DNA from 2 places in the Kitasatospora sp. NBC_00070 genome. Region 1 is predicted to be linked to the other one. Evidence: riboswitches for the same ligand, from Rfam matches in the RefSeq annotation. Region 1 holds a riboswitch; the other holds the start of a gene.
What was found. Region 1 has a riboswitch for cobalamin ahead of OHV05_RS33360 (FecCD family ABC transporter permease). Riboswitches for the same ligand answer to the same signal wherever they lie in the genome.

Region 1 (4,074 bases):
CCGCCACGACCGCACCGGGGCAGGCCCGGCGCAGTGCCGCCGCCAGCAGGCCCGGGTCGTGCTCCGGATGGTCGAACGCGGCCCGGGTGCGGTGGACCTTGCCGCCCACGTGCAGTTCGAGCACCCGTTGGCCGCCGTCGGGATTGTCCATGGACCGGTGCCCGGTACGGATCAGCTGCAGCCGGCCGACCGAGTCGAGCGGGTGGCTGCTCTCCCGGCCGTCGACCCGCACCAGCACGAGCACCGGCGGGGGCCCCGGCCGGATCTCGGCCCGCTCGACGGCCCTCCGCTCGCCCAGCCAGGGCGGCACCAGCAGCACGCCCCAGAACGTCACGAGGATCCCGCCCAGCACCAGGGCCGCCCAGGGCGCGGCGACCGCCACCGCCCCGACGGTCAGCACGTGTCCCACGGTGACGACCACGTAGTCGCCCCAGTCGGACGACCCCTCGTACTTGCTCCGGTAGGTCTCCCAGCGGAAGACGCCGCCGTCCTCGGGTTCGCTCATGGTGCCCAGCATGGCGATCCGTGCGCGCTGCCGGAAGGGGTACCGAGGAGGAAGTCGCCCCCGGACGGTGTGCCGGTGACGGACCGTCAGCGGTAGCCGGTGGGGTCGGCGGGCAGGTCCGGGTCCTGGACCTCGACCAGGTAGCGCCAGGCGTCGGGCCGGCTGCCGTCCAGGTCGGTGAAGCCGTAGACCCGGGCGAGTGCGCCGCTGGACAGGGACTGCCCGTTCCAGCGCGCCACGTCGGGGTCGGCGGCCAGGGCCACCACGGCGCGGCCGACGTACGAAGGGGTCTCGGAGATGCCGAAGTGCGGGACCCGGGCGATCGCGTCCCGCCAGTTCTGCTCGGTGACCCCGAAGGTGTCGAGCATCAGCTCCGAGCGGAGCCAGCCGGGGGTGAGCGCGACGGCGGTGGCGCCGCGCGGGCCCAGCTCGTGGCCGAGTGAGAAGGCCATCCGCAGGACGGCGGACTTGGCCAGGTCGTAGAAGAAGGAGACCCGGTAGCGGGTGCGGTTGTACTCCTCCGTGCCGTCGGTCATCTCCACCACCAGACCGCCCGGCGTGCGCAGCAGCAGCGGCAGCGCGTGGTGGCTGGTGATCGCGTGGGTCTCCACCGCGAGCCGGAGCAGGCGCAGGCCGTTGTCGAGGTCGTGCTCCCAGACCGGGCTGTTCCACTCGAAGAGCCGTTCGCCGCCCCAGATGTCGTTCACCAGTAGGTCGAGCCGGCCCTGTTCGCCGTCGATCCGCTGCACCAGGGCCGCGACCTGCGCGGGGACCAGATGGTCCGTCACCACCGCGATGCCCCGGCCGCCGGCCGCCGTGACCAGTTCGGCGGTCTCCTCGATCGTCTCGGGGCGGTCGTACTCGGAGCGCCGCCCCCGGGTGCTGCGCCCGGTCACGTAGACGGTGGCTCCGGCGGCGCCGAGCTCGACGGCGATGCCCCGGCCCGCGCCCCGGGTCGCCCCCGCGACCAGCGCGACCTTGCCGTCGAGTGCTGTCGTCACGGTGCCGACGCCCTTTCGCTCCAGGTGGTGCCACGCTACGCGCCCGCCCGACCGGGTCGGCGGAAGCGCGCGGGTGTGCCGGGCACCACAGCCGTTGACCCCTTACCGGGACGGACGGTGTTGTTATGCTGCGAGAGCGTCCCGAGGGGAAAGTCCGGTGGAAGTCCGGCGCTGACCCGCAACGGTGGACGGGCCCCTGAGGGTCCGTGAGCCCGATCGCCCTCGGCGGCGCTGACCTCCCGACAACTCGCCGCGGACTGCGAGGGGATGCGGCACGGCACGCCCGCGCGGACCTTCAGGTCCGCGCCGACCGGGCGGCCCCGGCGCGTCGTCCCGTACGCCCGCGGCCCGACCGAAGGCAGCCGTGAGCACCGCCGTAGCCGCACCGACGCCGAAGGCCGCCGCCCACCCGCCCGCCCGGACCCCGGTGCTGGCCGCCGGGCTGACCGTCGCCCTGCTGGTCTCGCTGGTCTGCGGCGTCGCGCTGGGCTCGTCCGGGATCAGCTGGGGAGCGGTGGTGGAGTACCTGCGGGCCGGTCTGACGGGTGGTCGGATCAGCGCCGACCAGCTGGCCGGCTACACCATCGTGTGGGAGATCCGGCTGCCCAGGACGGTGCTGGCCGCCGTGGTCGGGGCCGGGCTGTCGGTGACCGGCGTCGCCGTCCAGGCCATGGTGCGCAACGCGCTCGCCGACCCGTTCGTGCTCGGGATCTCCTCCGGTGCGGCCGTCGGCGCCAACGCCGTCCTGCTGCTCGGCGCGTTCGCCTCGCTCGGCGTCTGGGCGCTCTCCGCCTCCGCGTTCGCCTCCGCGCTGGCCGCCATGGTGCTGGTCTACGCGGTGGCCAGGACCGCCGAGGGCCTCACCCCGCTGCGCCTGGTGCTCACCGGCACCGCGCTCGCGTACGGGTTCTCCGCCGTCACCTCGCTGATGGTGTTCTCCGCCGAACGCGGCGAGGCGGCCCGGACGGCGATGATGTGGTTGCTCGGCAGCCTGGGCGGCGCCACCTGGGCCGCCGTCCCGATCGCCGCCGGCACCGTGCTGGCCGGGTTCGGCTACCTGCGGTACTCCGCCGGGCAGTTGGACGCGCTGGCGATGGGCGACGAGACCGCCGCCGCGCTCGGCGTGGACGCCGCCCGGCTGCGCCGGGCGCTGTTCGTGGTCACCGCCGCCGTCACCGGCACGGTGGTCGCGGTCAGCGGGGCGATCGGCTTCGTCGGGCTGATGGTCCCGCACCTGGCCCGGATGCTGGTCGGGGCCGACCACCGGCGGGTGCTGACGGTGGCTCCGCTGCTCGGCGCGGTGCTGCTGGTCTGGGTGGACATCGTCTCCCGGCTGCTGCTGGCGCCCGCCGAACTGCCGGTCGGGGTGGTCACCGCCGTGCTCGGGGTGCCGTGCTTCCTGCTGCTGATGCGGCGGCGCGGCTACAGCTTCGGCGGCCGCTGATGGCCGCCCGGGGGAGGGGACGCTGATGCGCGTCGACATCGAGGAGGTCTCGGTCGAGCTGGCCGGGACCAGGCTGGTGCACGAGGTCACCGTACGGGCCGCCAGCGGGCAGGTGCTCGGCCTGGTCGGGCCGAACGGCAGCGGGAAGTCCACCCTGCTGCGCTGCGTCTACCGGGCGCTGCGCCCGGCGGCCGGCACCGTCCGGCTGGACGGCGACGACCTGCACGGCCTGACGCCCCGGGAGGGCGCGCTCCGGGTCGGCGCGCTGCCGCAGGAGACGGTGGCCGAGTTCGACTTCACGGTCGCCGAGGTGGTCGGGATGGGACGGCTGCCGCACCGGCGCGGCTTCGGCGCACCCGGCCCGGACGAGGCGGCGGGCTGCGCGCGGGCGTTGGCCGAGGTCGGGGCGGAGCACCTGGCCGGGCGGGGCTTCCTGAGCCTCTCGGGCGGGGAGAAGCAGCGGGTGCTGATCGCCCGGGCGCTGGTCCAGCAGCCGGCGGTGCTGGTGCTGGACGAACCCACCAACCACCTGGACATCGCGCACCAGTTGGAGGTGCTCTCGCTGGTCCGCTCCAGCGGCCTGACCGTGCTGACGGCGCTGCACGACCTCAACCTCGCGGCGGCGCACTGCGACCTGCTGTACGTGATCGCGGCCGGCCGGATCGTCGCCTCGGGACCGCCCGGGGAGGTGCTCTCGCCCGACCTGCTCGCCGAGGTGTTCGGGGTCCGGGCCCACCCGGTGCGGCACCCGGTGACCGGCGCCGTCCAACTGCTCTTCGACCGACTGCGCCCCTGATCCACCGCACCCCTGATCGACCGCACCCTGATGAGGACGGACACCTTGCTCACCCATCCCCGCCGCGCCCTGGCCGCCACCGCCGTGCTCGCCCTGGGCCTGACCGCCTGCGGCGCCGAGGTCACCCCTTCGGCGGAGAGCGCGGGTTCGCCGCACTACCCCGTCACCGTCGACAACTGCGGCACCCCGCTGACGTACCACCACAAGCCGGCCCGGGTGGTGACGAACGACATCGGTATCACCGAGCTGATGCTGTCGCTCGGACTGGCCGACCGGATGGCGGGCTACGTGATGCCGGACGAGAAGGGCGACCTGGCGAAGGTGCCCT
Region 2 (4,074 bases), 6.1 Mb from region 1:
GGCCGCGACCAGGCTGTCCAGTGAAGCCCGGGTCTCCGGCCAGCCCCGGGTCTTCAGACCGCAGTCGGGGTTGACCCAGAGCCGATCAGCGGGGATCGCCGCCAGGCCCGCGCGGAGCAGGTCGGCCGCCTCGGCGGTGCTGGGCACCCGGGGCGAGTGGATGTCGTAGACACCCGGGCCGACCTCGCGCGGGTAGCCCGCCTCGGCCAGCTCGTGGGCGACCTCCATGTGCGAGCGGGCCGCCTCCAACGAGATGACGTCGGCGTCGAGTTCGTCGATCGCGGTCATGATCGCGCCGAACTCCGCGTAGCACATGTGGGTGTGGATCTGGGTGTCCGCCCGGACCCCGGAGGTGGAGAGCCGGAACGCCTCGGTGGCCCAGGCCAGGTACGCCGGACGGTCGGCCGTGCGCAGCGGCAGGGTCTCCCGCAGGGCGGGCTCGTCCACCTGGATCACGGCCGCGCCGGCCGCCTCCAGGTCGGTGACCTCGTCGCGCAGGGCGAGCGCCACCTGGCGGGCGGTGTCGCCGAGCGGCTGGTCGTCGCGGACGAACGACCAGGCCAGCATGGTGACAGGACCGGTGAGCATGCCCTTCACCGGACGGTCGGTCAGTTCCTGGGCGTAGCGGAACCAGTCGACGGTCATCGGGGCGGGCCGGGAGATGTCACCCGCCAGCACCGGCGGCCGGACGTACCGGGTGCCGTAGGACTGCACCCAGCCGTGCCGGGTGGCCAGGTAGCCGGTCAGCTGCTCGGCGAAGTACTGCACCATGTCGTTGCGTTCGGGCTCACCGTGCACCAGGACGTCCAGGCCCGCCTTCTCCTGGTAGGCGATCACCTCCCGGACCTCGGATTCCATCCGGTCCCGGTAGCCGGCCTGGTCGAGCCGGCCGGCCCGCAGGTCGGCCCGGGCCGTGCGCAGCTCGGTGGTCTGCGGGAACGAGCCGATCGTGGTGGTCGGCAGCAACGGCAGGCGGAGCCGGGCCCGTTGGGCGACGGTCCGCTCGGCGTACGGCTGCGGGCGGCGGCCGTCCTCGGCGGTGGTCGCCGCGACCCGGGCCCGGACCGCCGGGTCACGGGTGACCGCGGAACCGGCCCGGGAGGCCAGGTCGGCACGGTTGGCGGCCAGGTCGGCCGCGATGGTGTCGGTGCCCTCGCGCAGGCCCCGGGCGAGCAGGGTGACCTCGGCGGTCTTCTGCTCGGCGAAGGCCAGCCAGCGGGAGATCTGCGGGTCCAGGTCGCGCTCCCGGTCGCTGTCCAGCGGGACGTGCAGCAGCGAGCAGGACGGGGCGACGTCGACCCGGTCGGCCAGCCCGAGCAGGGTGGCCAGCGTGCCGAGGGACTGCTCCAGGTCGTTGATCCAGACGTTGCGGCCGTCCACCACGCCGGCGATCAGCCGCTTGCCGGGCAGGCCGCCGACGGCGGCGAGTTCGGCCAGGTTGGCGGCGGCCGGGCCGGTGAAGTCCAGGCCGACGCCCTCGACCGGGGACTTGGCCAGCACCTTGAGCGCTTCACCGGCCCGGTCGAAGTAGCTGGCCACCAGCAGCTTCGGACGCTCCGTCAGGGCGCCCAGCTCGCGGTAGACCCGGGCGGCGGCGCCCAGTTCGGCGGGGGTGCGGTCCTGCACCAGCGCGGGTTCGTCCAGCTGGACCCAGTCGGCCCCGGCGGTCCACAGCTCGGCCAGCAGTTCGGCGTAGACCGGCAGCAGCCGGTCGAGCAGGGTGATCGGCTGGAAGTCCGCGGCCACGCCCGGGGCCGGCTTGGCGAGCAGCAGGTAGGTGAGCGGCCCGACCAGCACCGGTCGCGCGCGGTGCCCGAGCACGACGGCCTCGCGCAGCTCGGCGACCGCCTTGGCGGGGTTCGCCGCGAAGACCGTGTCCGGGCCCAACTCGGGGACCAGGTAGTGGTAGTTGGTGTCGAACCACTTGGTCATCTCCAGCGGCGCGACGTCCTGGGTGCCACGGGCCATGGCGAAGTAGCCGGCCAGCGGGTCGGCGTCCACGGCGGCCCGGTGGCGGGGCGGGATGGCGCCGACCGCGACGGTCGCGTCGAGCATGTGGTCGTACAACGAGAAGTCCCCGGTGGGTACTTCGGTGACACCGGCCTCGGTGAGTCGCCGCCAGGTGTTGCGGCGCAGGCCGGCGGCGGTGGCGTGCAGGGCGTCGGCGTCGACGCGGCCGGCCCAGTAGCCCTCGACCGCCTTCTTCAGTTCCCGGTTCGGGCCCTGCCTCGGGTAGCCGTACACGGTGGCCTGCGGAGCGGTGGAACGCGTGGTCACGGAACTCTCCTTCGCGAGTCGCGCTGCGATCCCGGGAGAGCACGAGGACGTGCAGGTACGGCCGCGCGGACGCGGCACCATGATGTGCCCGCCCGCTCCGCCGACCCGCCCACGAGGTCACCGAGATCACCGCGTGCGGGGTGCACGCGGGCAGTGGCAGGTCTTCGGACTCGCGGGCACGCCGACCTCGGAAGGCCGACACCTACTGGCCGTCGCTTCCCGGACCCCGACGGGGCCCAGTGCATGTGACGGCGGTCGTTCCCACTCACCGCTGCGGGGCAGTCCCGGATTCCCACCGGGTTCCCTCTTGCGACGCGCCTGCCTGGCTGGCAGGGCGAACCGACTGCAAGGCCCAGCCTAGGCCCACCGGAGCGGTTCCGGACGCCGTTGTCCGAATGGCGGATGGAGGTCCGGTCCGGGCCCGCCGGCGCCCCGGCCGCCGCCACGGAGGGCCGGGGCGCTGGCGTCGGACGGGGCGTCAGGGCGCGGTGATGCCCGGCTGGGTGCCGGCGCCGAAGGCCCAGCCCTCGACGTCGCCGGGGGCCGGGTTGTAGGAGGCGCCGCCGAGGCTGCTGTAGACCCACGGGGTGCCGTGCTGGGCGTGCCAGTACGACCAGTAGGCGGAGCCGGTGGGGTTGGTGCAGACCGTGGGCAGGGTGTTGATCTTGCAGACGAAGCCGGGGAAGCGCGGGTGGAACGCGTAGCTGAAGCCCGCTCCGGTCAGCGCGGCCAGGCCGGTGGCCGGGTCGCCCGGCGCGCAGCCGGTCTGGATACCGCCGCCGACGGCGGTGAAGTCGACCACTACGGTGACACCGGAGGTCCCGGTGCAGGCGGCCGCCTGGGCGGGGACGGCGGTGACCACGGAGGCGGCCAGCAGGCCGGCGGCCAGTGCGGTGGTGCCGAACGTTCTTCTGGTGAGCATCGGTTGTACTCCTTCGGATCAGCGGCAGGCGAGCGTGGGCGCGTCCGGGCGGGCGCCGTGGGCGGAGAGGGTGGTCAGCGGGGTGCCGGCCAGGCCGAGGACGGCCTGCGCGGTGGCCCGGGTGGCGGTGGCGGGGGTGAAGCCGGTGGTGTCGTACGCCACCGCGCCCCGGTTGGCCGGGGTGGTGGAGCAGCCCTGCTGGAGCTTGACCAGGCTGCTCCAGCCCTTCAGGCCGGCGACCAGGCGGCCGTTCGAGAGCAGGGCCTGGGTGGCCAGGCCGGTGCTGTTGGCGTTGGAGACGGTCGCTCCGGCGGCCGCGAAGCCACCGTCGGTGTTCTGATGGGCGGTCAGCCAGCCCAGCCCGGCGTCGGCCTTGGCGGTGCGACCGGTGGCGGCCAGGGCCTGGACGGCGAGGGCGGTGGAGTCCGGGTCGCCGGTGCAGGTGGGCCGGTCGAAGAAGACCGGGAAGCCGCCGTCGGCGCACTGGGTGCCGGCCAGGAAGTCGACCGCCGCGGCCGGGGCGCCGCCCGGGGTGCGCTTGAGCGCGATCACGGCGAGGGACTGGCCGAAGTTGTTGCTGTAGTCGCCCCACTGGGAGCGGTCCGAGAACCGGCCGGACGGTGCCTGGAGGCCCCGGAGCCGGGCCGGGAGGTCGACGCCGCCGAAGCTGCCCGGGTCCTCGCCGCGCACCTCGGCCGCCAGCAGCAGCTTGGCGGTGGCACCGGCGTACGCCTCGGTGGTGCCGTCGCCGAGGTAGCCGGCGACGTTCGCGGGCCGGGCCAGCCAGGCGGTGGCGCGGGCGGCTGCCCGGTCGGAGCTGCGGGAGGCGGCGAAGGCCAGCACGGCGTCGACGGTCAGGCCCTGGTCGGGGTAGG

Region 2: linked by a shared signal. The riboswitch ahead of metE (5-methyltetrahydropteroyltriglutamate--homocysteine S-methyltransferase) and the one ahead of OHV05_RS33360 (FecCD family ABC transporter permease) in region 1 are both predicted to bind cobalamin.

The regions. Positions count from the first base shown of each region.
Region 1 is NZ_CP108247.1:7,364,383-7,368,456, forward strand. Features, by position in the region: gene OHV05_RS33350 (hypothetical protein) at 1-505, opposite strand, end outside; gene OHV05_RS33355 (SDR family oxidoreductase) at 592-1,506, opposite strand; cobalamin riboswitch at 1,624-1,745, shown strand; gene OHV05_RS33360 (FecCD family ABC transporter permease) at 1,871-2,950, shown strand; gene OHV05_RS33365 (ABC transporter ATP-binding protein) at 2,976-3,746, shown strand; gene OHV05_RS33370 (ABC transporter substrate-binding protein) at 3,777-4,074, shown strand, end outside.
Region 2 is NZ_CP108247.1:1,287,083-1,291,156, reverse strand. Features, by position in the region: gene metE (5-methyltetrahydropteroyltriglutamate--homocysteine S-methyltransferase) at 1-2,277, opposite strand, end outside; cobalamin riboswitch at 2,436-2,586, opposite strand; gene OHV05_RS06100 (flagellar hook-length control protein FliK) at 2,756-3,199, opposite strand; gene OHV05_RS06095 (peptidase) at 3,218-4,074, opposite strand, start outside.